2 regions of the Micromonospora sp. S4605 genome follow, and region 2 is predicted to be linked to the other one. Evidence: predicted binding sites of a transcription regulator. Region 2 holds the regulator's gene; the other holds the start of a gene.
The links. Region 2 encodes HrcA, which represses chaperone genes, less so after heat shock. Its sites were predicted from a motif close to GGTTNGCACNCTCNNNNNGAGNGTGCNAACC; they were not measured.
Positions count from the first base shown of each region.

Region 1 (3,408 bases), on a different contig from region 2:
GGCGCCGCAACCGCCCGGAGCGACCGGCCCGGCCGCCCAGCCGACCCAACCGTGGGACCCGGCCGCGCCGCAACCAGCCGGCGCGCAGCAACCCCAGCCGTGGGACCCGGCCGCGCCGCCACCTACCGGGGCGCAGCAGCCCTCGGCGTGGGATCCCGCCGCCCCGCAGGCGTGGCCGGGTGGCGTCACCCCGTACGGTCCGCAGGGCTGGCCGCCGGCCGCCGGCGGGCCGGGATGGCCGACGCCGCCCACCGGCGGGTTCCCGACCGGCGGGTACGGCGTGCCCGGGTATCCGCAGCCGGCGCTCGGTCAGCCGGGCTGGTACCCGCCCGGCTACGGCTTCGACCCGACCGACCCGCTGGTCACCCCGCCCGGGGCGGGGGTTTCCGGCTGGTTCGACCGGTGCGTCGGCGCGATCCGCCGCGGCTGGCGGCTGCTGCTGCCGATCCTGCTGCTCACCCAGGTGCTGCCGGCGGCGGCGCTGTCGGTGATCAGCCTGGCGGTCGACCCGACGGCCGGCTGGGACGCCACGGCCGGCCAGGACCCGGCCGCGCTGCCGGACACCTTCCTCACCGACCTGGCCATCATGCTCGGCGTGCTGATCGGCGGCAGCCTGCTCTTCGGGCTGGTGCAGAGCGTGGGGTGGGCCGCCGGCAGTTGGGTGGTCGCCCGGCAGGCGGCCGGCGAGCCGGTGGGGCTGGGCGCCGCGCTGCGGTACGGGCTGCGCCGGGCGCTCGGGCTCTGGGGCTGGACCCTGCTGATCGGCCTGATCGTCGCGCTGGGCACCTGCCTCTGCGTGATCCCCGGCATCTACTTCGCGTTCGCGCTGAGCATGGCCGGCCCGGTCTGGCTCTTCGAGCGGCAGGCCCCGATCGGCCGGGCCTGGCGGATGTTCCACGACCGGCTGGGCCTGCTGCTCGGCCGGGTGGCGATGGTGGTCGCCGCGGTGATCGTCGGGTCGATGGTGGCCGGGGTGGTCGAGGCGGTCGGCACGCTGCCGTTCGGCCTCACTCCACTCGACTCCGCGGGCTCGGCGGTCGGCGTGACCATGGTCATCCTGGCCGCCGCGGTGCTGGCGCTGCCGGCGCACGTCGTACAGCTCGTCGGCCTGGTCGTGACCTACGCCGAGCAGCGCGCCCACGAGGGCCCGGTGAACGCGGCCCGGCTGGCCGGCGAACTCGGCTGACCGGGGGGATCGTGCTTGCACTCGCCCAGGGAGAGTGCTAAACAAGTCATTGGCACTCGCAACCTGTGAGTGCCAATGGTCGGGGCGGTGGGGTCGCGGCCACGCCGGCGGGACAACCGCTGGCGAGGCACGTGGCCGGTCGTCGCGGGCTATCCGGCCCGGCCGAGGAGGCGTCGCCGTCATCCGGTGGCGACGTCCCAAGGTGCGTACACCAGGCGGCCCATCCGGGACACACACTCGGGTGGCCCGTGAGTGTCCAGGAGGACAACGCCGTATGGCCAAGATGATCGCGTTCGACGAAGAGGCGCGCCGCGGCCTCGAGCGGGGCATGAACCAGCTCGCCGACGCCGTGAAGGTGACGCTCGGCCCCAAGGGCCGCAACGTCGTGCTCGAGAAGAAGTGGGGTGCCCCCACCATCACCAACGATGGTGTGAGCATCGCCAAGGAGATCGAGCTCGAGGACCCGTACGAGAAGATCGGCGCCGAGCTGGTCAAGGAGGTCGCCAAGAAGACCGACGACGTGGCCGGTGACGGCACGACGACGGCGACCGTCCTGGCCCAGGCCCTGGTTCGTGAGGGCCTGCGCAACGTGGCCGCCGGCGCCAACCCGATGGCCCTGAAGCGGGGCATCGAGGCCGCCGTGGCCAGCGTCTCGGAGGAGCTGCTCAAGCTCGCCAAGGACGTGGAGACCAAGGAACAGATCGCCTCCACCGCCTCCATCTCGGCTGGTGACACCAGCGTCGGCGAGATCATCGCCGAGGCGATGGACAAGGTCGGCAAGGAAGGCGTCATCACCGTCGAGGAGAGCAACACCTTCGGCCTGGAGCTGGAGCTCACCGAGGGTATGCGCTTCGACAAGGGCTACATCTCCGCGTACTTCATGACCGACCCGGAGCGTATGGAGGCCGTCTTCGACGACCCGTACATCCTGATCGTCAACAGCAAGATCTCGTCGGTGAAGGACCTGCTCCCGATCCTCGAGAAGGTCATGCAGGGCGGCAAGCCGCTGCTGATCATCGCCGAGGACCTGGAGGGCGAGGCCCTGGCCACCCTGGTGGTCAACAAGGTCCGCGGCACCTTCAAGTCGGTCGCCGTCAAGGCGCCGGGCTTCGGTGACCGCCGCAAGGCCATGCTCACCGACATCGCCATCCTCACCGGTGGCCAGGTCATCAGCGAGGAGGTCGGCCTCAAGCTCGACGCCGTCGGCCTCGACATGCTGGGCCGCGCCCGCAAGGTCGTGGTGACCAAGGACGAGACCACCATCGTCGACGGCGCCGGTGACGCCGAGCAGATCCAGGGCCGGGTGAACCAGATCCGGGCCGAGATCGACAAGAGCGACTCCGACTACGACCGGGAGAAGCTGCAGGAGCGCCTGGCCAAGCTGGCCGGCGGTGTTGCGGTGATCAAGGTCGGCGCGGCCACCGAGGTCGAGCTGAAGGAGCGCAAGCACCGCATCGAGGACGCCGTCCGCAACGCGAAGGCCGCCGTCGAGGAGGGCATCGTCCCGGGTGGTGGCGTCGCGCTGGTGCAGGCCGGCAAGACCGCCTTCGACAAGCTGGACCTGACCGGCGACGAGGCGACCGGCGCGCAGATCGTCAAGATTGCGCTGGACGCCCCGCTGCGGCAGATCGCCGTCAACGCCGGCCTCGAGGGCGGCGTGGTCGTCGAGCACGTGCGCAACCTGGAGGCGGGCCACGGCCTCAACGCCGCCAACGGCGAGTACGTGGACCTGCTGGCCGCGGGCATCATCGACCCGGCCAAGGTGACCCGTTCGGCGCTGCAGAACGCGTCGTCGATCGCGGCGCTGTTCCTCACCACCGAGGCCGTCGTGGCGGACAAGCCGGAGAAGACCCCGGCCGCCCCGGCTGGCCCGGGTGGCGGGGACATGGACTTCTGAGTCCAGTTCCGACCGGAAACGGGGCGGGCCGCTGACGCGGTCCGCCCCGTTTCGTCGTCAGGTGGGCAACGGGCGCTGGTTACGCCGCTTCTGTGCCCGGTCGTACGGCGGCCGGAGCTGGATCGGCGCGTCGACCATCTCCAGCGGCTCCTCGGCCTCGGCCTCCTCGGCGCCGGCCATCTCCGCCAGTTGTTCGGCGTCGCCGTAGTCGAGCCGGTCGAACGGCAGTTGCCCGGGGAGTTCGCCGACCGGGGTCCAGGTGACGGGCTGGACGTCGTCGGTATGTTCGTCGTCCGTGGTCATGGCTGCCTCCTCTACCGAAACC
Region 1 covers NZ_QGSW01000298.1:7,355-10,762, forward strand. The annotation lists gene DLJ47_RS26790 (hypothetical protein) at 1-1,186, shown strand, start outside; gene groL (chaperonin GroEL) at 1,461-3,083, shown strand; gene DLJ47_RS26800 (hypothetical protein) at 3,141-3,386, opposite strand.
Region 1: a site for HrcA is predicted at 1,234-1,264, ahead of groL (chaperonin GroEL). Genes of this name have one in related genera too.

Region 2 (3,408 bases):
TCGCCGCCTCGCTGGCGCAGGTGGTGGCGGCCGGGGTCGACCACGTCAGCGCGTACGCCCTGATCGTGGAGGACGGCACCCGGCTGGCCGCCCGGATGCGCCGGGGCGAGCTGCCGTACCCCAGTGACGACGTCGCGGCGGACCGCTACCTGGCCGCGGAGGCCGCGCTCTCCGCCGCCGGCTTCTCCTGGTACGAGGTCTCCAACTGGGCCCGCACACCGGCCGGCCGGTGCCGGCACAACCTGCTCTACTGGACCGGCGCCGACTGGTGGGGCCTCGGCCCGGGGGCGCACAGCCACGTCGGCGGGGTGCGCTGGTGGAACGTCAAGCACCCCACGGCGTACGCCCAGCGGCTCGCCGCCGGACGATCGCCCGGCCTGGCCCGGGAGGTGCTCACCCCCGACGAGGCGCACACCGAGGACGTCATGCTCCGGCTGCGGCTCGCCGACGGGCTGCCGCTGGCCGGCCTGGACGCGGCCGGCCGGGCCGGCGCCGAGCGGGCGTTGGCCGACGGGCTGCTCGCGGCGCCCGAGTACGCGGCCGGCCGGGCGGTGCTCACCCTGCGCGGGCGGCTGCTCGCCGACGCCGTGGTGCGCGACCTGCTGCCCTGACCGGGGCCGCCCGGAGCCGGCCGGGGGAGCGGCCGGCCCCGGGTCACCTGGTGAAGCTGTAGGTCATCGGGTAGCGGTAGAGCACGCCCTCGTTGGCCTTGAACCCGCCGATGATCCCGAAGATCAGCGGCACCAGCCAGACGAGCATCGGGACGAAGAACAGGATCCCGCAGGTGACCAGCGTGACCACCCAGCCCAGCACGCCGACGATCGTCCAGGTGAGTTGGAAGTTCAGCGCCGCGACGGCGTGCGCCCGGACGGTCGGCGACTGCTGCCCGCGCACCATCATCGCGATGAGCGGCGCCAGCCAGCCGAGCAGGCCACCACCGATGATCACGCCGGCCGCGCCGCCGAAGTGGGCGATCAGGGCCCAGGTCTTGTCCTCGTTATTGGCGAAGCCGGCGGGTGGGCCGTAGCCGCCACCGGTCGGGTAGCCGGCCCCCGGGGGGTAGCCACCGGGCGGCGGGTAGCCGCCGGACGGGGGAGCGCCGGCTGGCGGAGGGTAGCCACCCGACGGCGGTTGGTCACCGGTGGGCGGCGGATAGCCACCGGGCGGGGGATAGCCGCCCGGGGCCGACGCCCCGGACAGTGGTGCGGTGGGTTCGTCACCGGCCGGCTGGCCGGGGACGGCCGACGGAGCGGTCGGGTCCGGCGGCGGTGCGCCGGGGCCGTCGGCTCCCGGGGGGCGAGGCGGTTCAGTCATGCACGTCACGGTAGGGGCAGCCGGCAAGGACGCACCAGAGCGACATCGACCGGCTTGTCCGGATGATCGGCCGGCGCGGGCGCACCGGTGGTCCGTCTTGATCATCGCGTCGGCGGGCCCGCCGACGTAGACTGGCACTCGCTACAGTCGAGTGCCAGGATGCGCCGCGCGGCCGGCAGTGCGCCGCCGGCCGACGTGCGACAGGAGGTGGGGGAGATGGGTCTCGACGACCGCAAGCTCGCGGTGCTGCGCGCGATCGTCGAGGACTACGTCGCCACGCAGGAGCCGGTCGGCAGCAAGGCGCTGGTCGAGCGGCACCAGCTCGGGGTCTCCCCGGCCACGGTGCGCAACGACATGGCCGTGCTGGAGGAGGAGGGCTACATCCGGCAGCCGCACACCAGTGCCGGCCGGGTGCCCACCGACCGCGGCTACCGGCTCTTCGTGGACCGGCTGTCCCGGGTCAAGCCGCTCAGCCCGGCCGAGCGCCGGGCGATCGAGCGTTTCCTGGTCGGCGCGGTCGACCTCGACGACGTGGTGCACCGCACGGTGCGGCTGCTGGCGCAGCTGACCCGGCAGGTCGCCGTCGTGCAGTACCCGAGCCTGGCCCGCTCCTCGGTGCGCCACCTGGAGCTGGTGCCGATCTCCACCACCCGGCTGATGCTCGTGATGATCGCCGACACCGGCCGGGTCGAGCAGCGACTGGTCGAGATGCCCGGGCCGATCCCGGCCGACGACGTCCTCGACCTGCGCCGGCTGGTCAACGAGAAGCTGGTCGGCACCCGGCTGTCGGAGACCCCGCCGCTGGTGCAGGCGCTGGTCGACGAGGCCACGCCCGACCTGCGGCCGGCGATGGCCACTCTCTCCACCGTGCTGCTGGAGACGCTGGTCGAGCGGCACGAGGAGCGGATCGCGCTGGCCGGCACGGCCAACCTGACCCGCGGCGGGCTGCTCGACTTCCAGGGCTCGCTGCGACCCATCCTCGAGGCGCTCGAGGAGGAGGTCGTGCTGCTCAAGCTGATCGGCGAGGTCGAGCCGAGCACGCTGCGGGTCCGGATCGGCGACGAGAACGAGATCGACAACCTGCGTGCCGCCTCGGTGGTCAGCACCGGCTACGGCCCCGGTTCGACCATCGTGGGTGGTCTCGGCGTGCTGGGGCCGACCCGGATGGACTACCCCGGCACCATCGCCACGGTGAGGGCCGTGGCACGCTACGTGGGCGACCTGCTGGCCCAGAACTGACCAGGCAGTACCGACGGCCGGTTCCGGCCGGCGACCGGCGCAACGCGAGACGAACATGAGGACACGGAACGCAGTGGCCAGGGACTACTACGGCATTCTCGGCGTGAGCCGGGACGCCTCCGACGACGAGATCAAGCGCGCCTACCGCAAGCTGGCGCGGCAGTACCACCCGGATGTCAATCCGGATCCGGAGGCACAGGAGAAGTTCAAGGACATCAACGCCGCGTACGAGGTCCTCTCGGACGACCGGAAACGGCAGATCGTCGACCTGGGCGGCGACCCGCTCGCCCCGGGCGGCGGGGGCGCGGGCGGCCCCGGGGGCCCCGGCGGCGCCGGCCCGTTCGTCGGCTTCCAGGACATCATGGACGCGTTCTTCGGCGGCGCGGGTGGCTCCCGCGGACCGCGGCCGCGTACCCGTCCGGGCGCGGACGCGATCCTGCGGCTGGAGCTGGACCTGCACGAGACCGCGTTCGGCGTGGAGGCCCCGATCACCGTCGACACCGCCGTGCTCTGCACCACCTGCTCCGGCGCCGGCACGGCCGCCGGCACCCACCTGGCCACCTGCGAGGCGTGCGGCGGCCGGGGCGAGGTGCAGTCGGTGCAGCGCACCTTCCTCGGCCAGGTGGTCTCGGCCCGCCCGTGCACGGTCTGCCAGGGCTACGGCACCACCATCCCGCACCCCTGCCCGACCTGCGCCGGTGACGGCCGGGTCCGCACCCGGCGGTCGCTGACCGTGAAGATCCCGGCCGGCGTCGAGGACGGCATGCGGATCCGGCTGGCCCAGCAGGGCGAGGTCGGCCCCGGCGGCGGCACCGCCGGCGACCTCTACGTGGAGATCCACGAGCGTCCGCACGA
Region 2 covers NZ_QGSW01000145.1:29,562-32,969, forward strand. The annotation lists gene hemW (radical SAM family heme chaperone HemW) at 1-611, shown strand, start outside; gene DLJ47_RS37625 (DUF4870 domain-containing protein) at 655-1,314, opposite strand; gene hrcA (heat-inducible transcriptional repressor HrcA) at 1,531-2,553, shown strand; gene dnaJ (molecular chaperone DnaJ) at 2,627-3,408, shown strand, end outside.